One region of the Streptomyces sp. NPDC048211 genome, then DNA from elsewhere that is predicted to be linked to it. Evidence: riboswitches for the same ligand, from Rfam matches in the RefSeq annotation. Region 1 holds a riboswitch; each other region holds the start of a gene.

Region 1 (2,193 bases):
GGCCAGCGGTTCCTCCGACGTCCTGGGCAAGCTCGGCGTCAACCTGGAACTGCCCCCGCAGCGGGTGGTGGAGGTGGCCGAGGAAGCGGGCATCACCTTCTGCTTCGCCGTGAAGTTCCACCCCGCCCTGCGGTACGCGGCGAAGGCCCGGTCCGAGCTCGGCGCGCCGACCACGTTCAACATCCTCGGGCCGCTCACCAACCCGGCCAAGGTGCGCTCGCAGGCGATCGGCGTCGCCGACCTGCGGATGGCGCCCATCGTCGCGGGCGTCCTCGCCGAGCGCGGCAACTCCTCCCTGGTCTTCCGGGGCGACGACGGCCTGGACGAGCTGACCACCACCGCGACCTCCCGCGTCTGGGTCGCCAGGGACGGCGTGGTGCGCGAGGAGGCCTTCGACCCGCGCGACGTCGGCATCGACCTGGTGCCGGTCGAGGCGCTGCGGGGCGCCGACGCCTCGTACAACGCCGATGTGGCCCGCCGGCTGCTCGCCGGCGAGACGGGCCCCGTACGGGACGCGGTGCTGCTCAACTCGGCGGCGGCGCTCGTCGCCCTGGACCCGGGGGAGGGCACGCTCGTCGAGCAGCTCACCGCGGGGATGGCCAAGGCCGCCGAGTCCATCGACTCGGGCGCGGCAGGCCGGGCGCTGGAGAGATGGGTCGTGGCCAGCAACGCCTGAGGGGCCGGCGTACGGAATGTGAGGCAGGGCGCAGTCCAGATCATGGACTGCGCCTTGCGCGTTCCGCTCCGTATGGCAAGATGCTGCGCAGGTCATGAGTGACAGCGACTACGGCCCCGGCCCGCTGTCCGGCAACCCTCCGTCCGTGGCGGGGTGCCCCGGGTGAAGACCAGGCCGCAGGCAGCGAGGTCTGCGGCAAGCGCGGACCCCTCGACATCGTGAGATGTCCACCCGTGGGGTCCTGGTCCTCAGGGAGCCTCTTGTGAGCACGCGAATGCGATAGGGCTTTTCGGCCCTACTCCGCACACCCTCTTTCTTCCCTCCGTGCTGCCGCGTACCCGCAGGCACGCGGAATTCGCCTGCCTGTTACGGGAGTTCGTCATGTCTGTCTTCACCGCTGCCGCCGACCAGTCCCTTTGTGCCCCTCTGCCCGTTCTGGGCAAGGATGTGACGGTTCCGCTGGTCACCGGCGGTGAGGTCACCTACGCCGCGCTGGACTACGCCGCCAGCGCTCCGGCCCTGCAGCGGGTGTGGGACGACGTGGCCGCGTACGCGCCGTACTACGGCAGCGTCCACCGCGGCGCCGGCTACCTCTCGCAGCTCTCCACGGACCTCTTCGAGGCCAGCCGCGTGACCGTCGCGGAGTTCCTCGGCTGCCGCGCCGAGGACCAGGTGATCTTCACCCGGTCCACCACCGACTCGCTCAACCTGCTCGCCGCCGCGCTGCCCGCCGACTGCCAGGTGTTCGTCTTCGAGACCGAGCACCACGCCTCGCTGCTGCCCTGGCGCGACGCCCGCGTGACCTACCTGAACGCCCCCCGCACCCCGGACGAGGCCGTGGCGACGCTGGAGCGGGCCCTCGCCGGCCGCGACCCCTACGGCCCCGCGCTGGTCTGCGTCACCGGCGCCTCCAACGTCACCGGCGAACTGTGGCCGGTCAAGGAGCTCGCCGCCGCCGCGCACGCCCACGGCGCCCGGATCGTGCTGGACGCCGCCCAGCTCGCCCCGCACCACCCCGTCGACATCGCCGAGCTGGACGTCGACTGGGTCGCCTTCTCCGGCCACAAGCTGTACGCGCCGTTCGGCTCGGGCGTCCTCGCCGGCCGCTCCGACTGGCTGCGCGACGCCGAGCCCTACCTGGCCGGGGGCGGTGCCTCCCGTACAGTCGCCCGGCGCGCCGACGGCGGAGTGGATGTCGCGTGGCACACCACCGCGGCCCGCCACGAGGCCGGTTCCCCCAACGTCATCGGCGTATACTCCATCGCCTCCGCCTGCAAGGCGCTCACCGAGGCCGGATTCGACAGCCTGGTGGCCCGGGAGCAGCAGCTCGTCACCGCGGTCCGCGCGGGACTCGCCGAGGTCCCCCAGGTCAAGGTGCTCTCGCTGTTCGGCGACGACGCCCCGCGCGTCGGCGTGATCTCCTTCGTGGTGGAGGGCTGGAACAGCTCGCACTTCGCCGCGGCGCTCTCCGCCGAGTACGGCATCGGCGTGCGCGACGGACTCTTCTGCGCCCACCC
Region 2 (2,193 bases), on a different contig from region 1:
GAAGTCCTGGAGCCGCGGATACGCGGACAGGGAACCGGCCGTGCCCGGATGGACGAGCGCTACCCACAGGTCCACGTCGGCGGCCGTCAGCTCCGCACCCAACGCATACGGCTGCAAGGAGAGATGGCGCTCCATCAGGTCGAGCGCCGCCGTCCGTTCCGCTGCCGCGGCGGACGGTGTCACGTTCCGCTCCAGCAGATCGCGCAGGCTTTCGATGTCCGCCGCGAGCGACGGCGGGTGGAGTGCGGAAGGGCGCGCCTCGTCGTGCCCGGACAGCAGCCCCGCGAGGTCGCGGAGGATGTCGGGCGTGTGGTTGCTGACGATGCGGCCGCTCCAGCGGTCGCACAGCGCGGGAGCCGTCAGCGGTCCGTCGTAGTGGAGCACCGTGGCCTCGTACGCCCTGCGCAGCGAGGCGAAGCCCTCGGGGGTCCCTGCCGGGTGGGTCAGGAGCGTGGTGGCGACCGAGTCCTTCACGCCGAGGAGGCCGAGTGTGATGGAGATGCGCAGCGAACGCGGACAGCTCGCCGACAGGAACAGTTCATAGCGGTGCGGCGCCGGATAGAAGCCGCCGGCGAGGCCGACGCCGATCCGGCTGTGGAAGCGGGGGGACGGAACGCCCGACGAGGGGCGCAGGCCTGCGGCGCGGGAAGCGGAGGCGGACGAAGCGGTGCCGTACTTCGGCGAGCTGCCTGTACTGGAACCGCGCGAAGCTGTCTCGGGCATGACTCTCCCTATGGGGATCCCTGAGGGGAACGACGAAGCCACCGCCGCCTTGTGGGCACCGGCGGCCGGATACGGAACGAGTGCGCCTGCGTACCGGTCCGGACCGGGAGGACCCGTCGGGGCCCGGTGCGATCACGCCGGGACGAGGAGTCCGGCAGACCGGACCGGGACGGGTCCGGGGCGCGGACTAGTAAGCGCTGGAGACGCGCAGGAGATCGATGTGCAAGCGCCTCGTCAAGCCGTTCCTGGGCAATTCCCACCGGTCCCGCCATCGGGGCTCGCGAGACGCGAGACCGCGCTTGCCCTGTCGCACCAACAGGACCCGGTCGTCACCCGGGGCACCCCATCGCGGTGGAAGGGTTGCCTGTCAGCGGGCCGGGGCCGATGACCGCACGAACGGGAGATCCCGCCCGGGCAGCGCTGACAATCGTGACCGTCCACGTCAGTTTCGGTGCGCCCGGAGGCGCCGTCAAGAAGGCGGGACGAGCCGTCTCGCCTGATGGTCACCGGGCGCCGGGACTCCCCTCGGGCCGGGCCCCGGCTCAGCCCGCGCCCAGCAGGTTGACCAGACGGATGTAGCGGACCCAGTCCCAGTGCGGACCCGGATCCGTGTGATCCGTGCCGGGGACCTGTACATGGCCGAGGATGTGCGCGCGGTCCTTGGGGATGCCGTAGCGGTCGCACACCGAGGCGGTCAGCAGCGCCGACTTCTCGTACATGGCGTCGGTGAAGTACGAGGGCTGGTCCACATAGCCCTCGTGCTCGATGCCGATGCTGCGGGTGTTGTAGTCCCAGTTCCCCGCGTGCCAGGCGATGTCCTTCTCCCGCACGCACTGGTCGATGTACCCGTCCGCCGAGCGCACCACGTAGTGCGCGGACACCTGTTTCGCCGGATTCTGGAAGATCGCCACGGCGTCCGAGAAGGTCTCCTGGGTGACATGGATGATCACGTACTGCACCGGATATGCCGAAGGCCGCGTCGAGACGGTGTAGTTGGACGTCGAAGCCGGAACCCAGTGGGCGGCCGGGTAGTCCGTCGTGCCGGCCGTCGCCGCGGTGGCGCGGACGGAGGCGGGCAGCAGGGCCGCCGCAGCCGTCGCCGCCGCGCCCTGAAGGATCCTTCTGCGGTCCATGCGTACTCCTGAGTGTGGGGGAGGGGGCAGCGGGACGCTCCGGAACGGACCTCACGCAGCCCTGCGGCATCGCGCGGGATGCCGGTACCCGAATCCCCGGCATCCCGTGACTCCCTCGCGTCCGGTGACCGGGAGGTGACGTCCGATGTACGACCGAGCGGAGTGCGCGCCCCACCGTACGGGCGCCGGGCGAGTGGCGGAAGACGGCGTCAGCCCGAAATCGAGCTGAGGCGGAGTGAGTTGAGGAGGATACGGGTCCTGCGCCCGGACCGCCGGGCGATGGCGCACGGCGGCCCGGGAGCGTCCGCCCGTCAGTGGGTGAGCGGGCGCGGCAGCT
Region 3 (2,193 bases), on a different contig from region 1:
GTGGATCCTGACCCCGACGTCCACCTGGGCGAGCGCGTCCAGGCCGACCGTGTGCAGGGCGTCGACGAGCAGGCCCAGCTCCACTCCGTAACCGACCGGGAAGGGCAGCCGCTCCAGGAGCGAGCGGCGCACGGCGTACTCGCCGCCCAGCGGCTGGACGAAGCCGGCCAGCTGCGGCCAGTGCAGATTGAGCAGCGGCCGGGCCACCAGCTCGGTCACGCGACCGCCCTGCCCCGCGCTCTTGCCGAGGGGGCGGTCGTACATCGCCTTGACGAACTGCACGTCCGGGTCGGTCAGCAGCGGCCCGACGATGCCGGAGACGAAGTCCGCCGAGAAGTCCTTCAGGTCCGCGTCGATGAAGCAGACGATGTCACCGCCGGTCACCAGGAGCGACCGCCAGAGCACCTCGCCCTTGCCGGGGACGGCGGGGACGCGCGGAAGGATCGCGTCGCGGTGGACGACCCGGGCGCCGGCGCGGCGGGCGACCTCGGTGGTGGCGTCCGTCGAACCGGAGTCGATCACCACGAGCTCGTCGACCAGCCGGACCTTCTCCATGAGCTCGCGCCGGATCGTCGCGACGATGTCACCGACCGTCTCCGCCTCGTTCAGTGCGGGCAGCACCACGCTCACGCTCGGCCCGTTCGCACCGTTTCGGGCGTGCAGCAGACGGTCCAGCGGACGGTCGGCGGCTGACCAGGAACGCCTGGTCAGCCAGCGTTCGACCTCTTCCAGCACGGTCGATACTCCCTGTATGTGATCCATCTCGCGGTTCGGACGACTATCTCAACAGTCCGGTGCTTCGGTTACAGTCTTGAACAACGCAGATGGCCGTCGCATGCCGGGGTCCGTCCGCCGATAAACGCCTGGATCCATGGTCCAGTGCCACAGCGCTCATCCAGAGGGACAGAGGGAACGGCCCGTTGAAGTCCCGGCAACCCTCCCGCCGACCGCGAGGTCAGGTGGGGAAGGTGCCAATTCCGTCTCGTGACGAAATGCGTCGCGAGGAAGATGAGGAGAAAGGGCCTCGCCATCATGGCTGTTGAGACTGTTGCAGCAAACACTGAATCTTCCCTGGACCTCGGTCCCGCCGCGGCGCTTTCCTGCCGCGAATGCGGAGAACGCTTCGCACTCGGTCCCCTTTTCGCCTGCGCGTCCTGTTTCGGGCCGCTCGAAGTGGCGTACGACCTGCCGAGCGGCTCCCCGGACGAGCTGAAGAAGCGCATCGAGGCCGGACCCAACAACATCTGGCGCTACGCGCCGCTGCTGCCGGTTCCCTCCGATGTCGCGGACAAGCCCAACATCAACCCCGGCTTCACCAAGCTGGTCAAGGCCGACAACCTCGCCCGCGAGCTGGGCGTCACCGGCGGCCTGTACGTCAAGGACGACTCCGGCAACCCGACGCACTCCTTCAAGGACCGCGTCGTTGCGATCGCCGTCGAGGCCGCCCGCGCCTTCGGATTCACCACCCTGTCCTGCTCCTCCACCGGCAACCTGGCCGGCGCCGTGGGCGCCGCCGCCGCCCGTGCCGGCCTGCGCTCGTGCGTGTTCATCCCGCACGACCTGGAACAGGGCAAGGTCGTCATGGCCGCGGTGTACGGCGGTGAGCTGGTCGGCATCGAGGGCAACTACGACGACGTCAACCGCTTCTGCTCCGAGCTCATCGGTGACCCGCTCGGCGAGGGCTGGGGCTTCGTCAACGTCAACCTGCGCCCGTACTACGGCGAAGGCTCCAAGACCCTCGCCTACGAGATCTGCGAGCAGCTCGGCTGGCAGCTGCCCGACCAGATCGTCATCCCGATCGCGTCCGGCTCCCAGCTGACGAAGATCGACAAGGGGCTCCAGGAGCTGATCAAGCTCGGTCTGGTCGAGGACAAGCCGTACAAGATCTTCGGCGCCCAGGCCGAGGGCTGCTCCCCGGTCTCCGCCGCCTTCAAGGCCGGCCACGACGTGGTGCGGCCGCAGAAGCCGAACACGATCGCCAAGTCCCTGGCGATCGGCAACCCGGCCGACGGCCCGTACGTCCTGGACATCGCCCGCCGCACCGGTGGCGCCGTCGAGGACGTCAACGACGAGCAGGTCGTCGACGCGATCAAGCTGCTGGCCCGCACCGAGGGCATCTTCGCCGAGACGGCGGGCGGGGTGACGGTCGGCGTGACGAAGAAGCTGATCGAGGCCGGCCTGCTGGACCCGTCG
Region 4 (2,193 bases), on a different contig from region 1:
CGATGTCCGTGGAACGGGCCACGAGTTGGAAGGGCACGCGTTGGTGCGCCAGCGCGCTGACGACCGGCTGGCCCTGCGGGGGCCGGGGGGTGATCGAGGGGCCCTTGACGCTGAAGTGCGCTCCCTCGAAGTCGATGTAGTGCAGCTTGTCGCGGTCGATGAAGCGGCCGGTGGCGACGTCGCGGATCTCCGCGTCGTCCTCCCAGCTGTCCCAGAGGCGACGTACCGCCTCGACGTAGTCGGCGGCCTCCTCGAAGAGTTCGGCGGTCAGGTCGCGTACGGCCGGGGTGTCCAGGTCCTCGACGCGGAAGCGCGGAAACGTCCGGCGGCCGAAGTGGGCCGCTTCGTGGCTCCGGGCCGACACCTGGACCCGCAGACCGGCCCGGCCGGTGCTCACGTAGTCGAGGGTGGCGATCGCCTTGGAGATGTGGAAGGGCTCGGTGTGCGTGGTGATCACGGTGGGGACGAGTCCGATGTGCCGGGTCAGCGGGGCCACTCGGGCGGCGATGAGTACCGCGTCGAGGCGCCCGCGCTCCTGGTCGGTACGTCCGTCCGGCTCCGTGAACCGCGAGGACTGGAGGCCGAGCGCGTCCTCGATCGTCACGAAGTCGATCAGGCCGCGTTCGGCCTCCTGGACGGTGTCGGTCCAGTAGGCGGCGGTGAGCAGTTCTCCGGGACGGGCCTCCGGCTCGCGCCATGCGGCGGGGTGCCAGCCCGCGCCGTTGAGGGCGACGGCTAGGTGGAGCGGGGACGTGGACAGGGGAGGGTGCGGCAATGACGATGCGGACACGAAAGGGTGCCTTCCTGATCGACCGTGGGTGATCGCCGGGCCTCGTCGGGAGGTTCGGCGTCGCGGGTACGGGTCAGGAACAACAGAGCGCGCCGGCCACGCGCTGGAGGTCGATGTGCGGCCGGGAGTACAGATGAACGCGGCGGCGCGGGGCGAGCACCCTGACGAACGGGTGGGACACCGGTGGCATGACCGTGGCCTCCGCTCTTCCGGCTCGGCGGGCCCGGGGGCCTCGCGCTTGCGGAACCCGGACGGGCCCCGCCTGGTCGTCACCTGGAGCACCCCGCCGCGCAGGAGGGTTGCCGGTCAGCAAGCCAGGGCTTGTCGCTGACACTCATGACCTGTCCGGAACGCTACGCGTGCCGACAGCGCCACGCAATGCCCCGGTAGATCATGGTCGCGCACACACGGGTCGTGCGGGCACTGCCATGGCGCAGAACAACGCGACCGCGCGCTCTGTTCCCCGGCACGGAACGGCACTTGCGGGACGCGCACGCGTACTGATCTTGCGCGCTCTGTTCCCCGGCACGGGACAGCACTCGTGGAGCGCGCACGCGTACTGATCTTGCGCGCTCTGTTCCCCGGCACGGGACAGCACTCGTGGGGCCTCGCACGCGTACGGATCACGCACGCCCCGCGGCCTTCTGGCTCCTGCGGGACAGCGAGTCGACGACCACGGCCGCCAGCAGAACCGCTCCCGTGATCATGAACTGGACCGCGTTGCTCACCCCCATGATGTTCATCCCGGACTGGATGGACCCGATCACCAGGGCTCCGAGCAGGGCCGACCAGACGGAACCCCGCCCGCCGAACAGGCTCGTGCCGCCGATCACGGCGGCCGCGATGACGTTCATCAGCAGGTTGCCGCCGCCCGAGGTCTGGCTCGCCGACTGGATCTGCCCGGCGAGGAAGAGGCCTCCGACGCCCGCCATGGTGCCGGCGATCGAGAAGACGGACATCCGGACGAAGGGCACACTGATGCCGGCCCGCCGCGCACCCTCGGAGTTGCCGCCGACCGCGAAGACCTTGCGTCCGTACGTGGTGCGGCGCAGCACGAAGTCCAGGACCACCAGCACGATCAGGAAGATCAGGAGGGCCAGCGGGAGGCCCTGGTACCGGTTGAGGATGTACGCGGTGACGAAGGCGATGGCGGCGATGACGACCGCGCGCAGCAGGATCTCGGCGACCGGGCGGGACGGCACTCTGGCGGCCCTGCGGCGGGCCGCGTCCAGGAGGGAGGCGGTCAGGAACAGTCCGACCCCGACGGCCGCGGTCGCGTAGGCGGCGGCCGGGCTGTGGTAGATGGTCGAGTAGATCTCGGCGACGACGCTGTCGGCGGGGATGTTGACCGTTCCGTCGGCGCCCAGCACCTGGAGCATCAGTCCGTTCCAGGCGAGGTTGCC

What was found. Region 1 has a riboswitch for S-adenosylmethionine ahead of ACGFZA_RS19275 (aminotransferase class V-fold PLP-dependent enzyme). Riboswitches for the same ligand answer to the same signal wherever they lie in the genome.
Region 2: another riboswitch for S-adenosylmethionine. It lies ahead of ACGFZA_RS21780 (putative leader peptide); the one in region 1 lies ahead of ACGFZA_RS19275 (aminotransferase class V-fold PLP-dependent enzyme).
Region 3: another riboswitch for S-adenosylmethionine. It lies ahead of thrC (threonine synthase); the one in region 1 lies ahead of ACGFZA_RS19275 (aminotransferase class V-fold PLP-dependent enzyme).
Region 4: another riboswitch for S-adenosylmethionine. It lies ahead of ACGFZA_RS21155 (putative leader peptide); the one in region 1 lies ahead of ACGFZA_RS19275 (aminotransferase class V-fold PLP-dependent enzyme).

The regions. Positions count from the first base shown of each region.
Region 1 is NZ_JBIDAD010000004.1:676,116-678,308, forward strand. It holds gene trpD (anthranilate phosphoribosyltransferase) at 1-676, shown strand, start outside; SAM riboswitch class IV at 767-884, shown strand; gene ACGFZA_RS19275 (aminotransferase class V-fold PLP-dependent enzyme) at 1,058-2,193, shown strand, end outside.
Region 2 is NZ_JBIDAD010000005.1:496,179-498,371, forward strand. It holds gene ACGFZA_RS21775 (glutathione S-transferase C-terminal domain-containing protein) at 1-723, opposite strand, end outside; gene ACGFZA_RS21780 (putative leader peptide) at 911-1,036, opposite strand; SAM riboswitch class IV at 1,014-1,158, opposite strand; gene ACGFZA_RS21785 (N-acetylmuramoyl-L-alanine amidase) at 1,266-1,856, opposite strand; gene ACGFZA_RS21790 (esterase-like activity of phytase family protein) at 2,168-2,193, opposite strand, start outside.
Region 3 is NZ_JBIDAD010000013.1:49,774-51,966, reverse strand. It holds gene ACGFZA_RS34955 (glucosyl-3-phosphoglycerate synthase) at 1-735, opposite strand, end outside; SAM riboswitch class I at 889-1,015, shown strand; gene thrC (threonine synthase) at 1,033-2,193, shown strand, end outside.
Region 4 is NZ_JBIDAD010000005.1:342,518-344,710, reverse strand. It holds gene ACGFZA_RS21160 (LLM class flavin-dependent oxidoreductase) at 1-790, opposite strand, end outside; gene ACGFZA_RS21155 (putative leader peptide) at 864-980, opposite strand; SAM riboswitch class IV at 1,020-1,132, opposite strand; gene ACGFZA_RS21150 (sugar ABC transporter permease) at 1,414-2,193, opposite strand, start outside.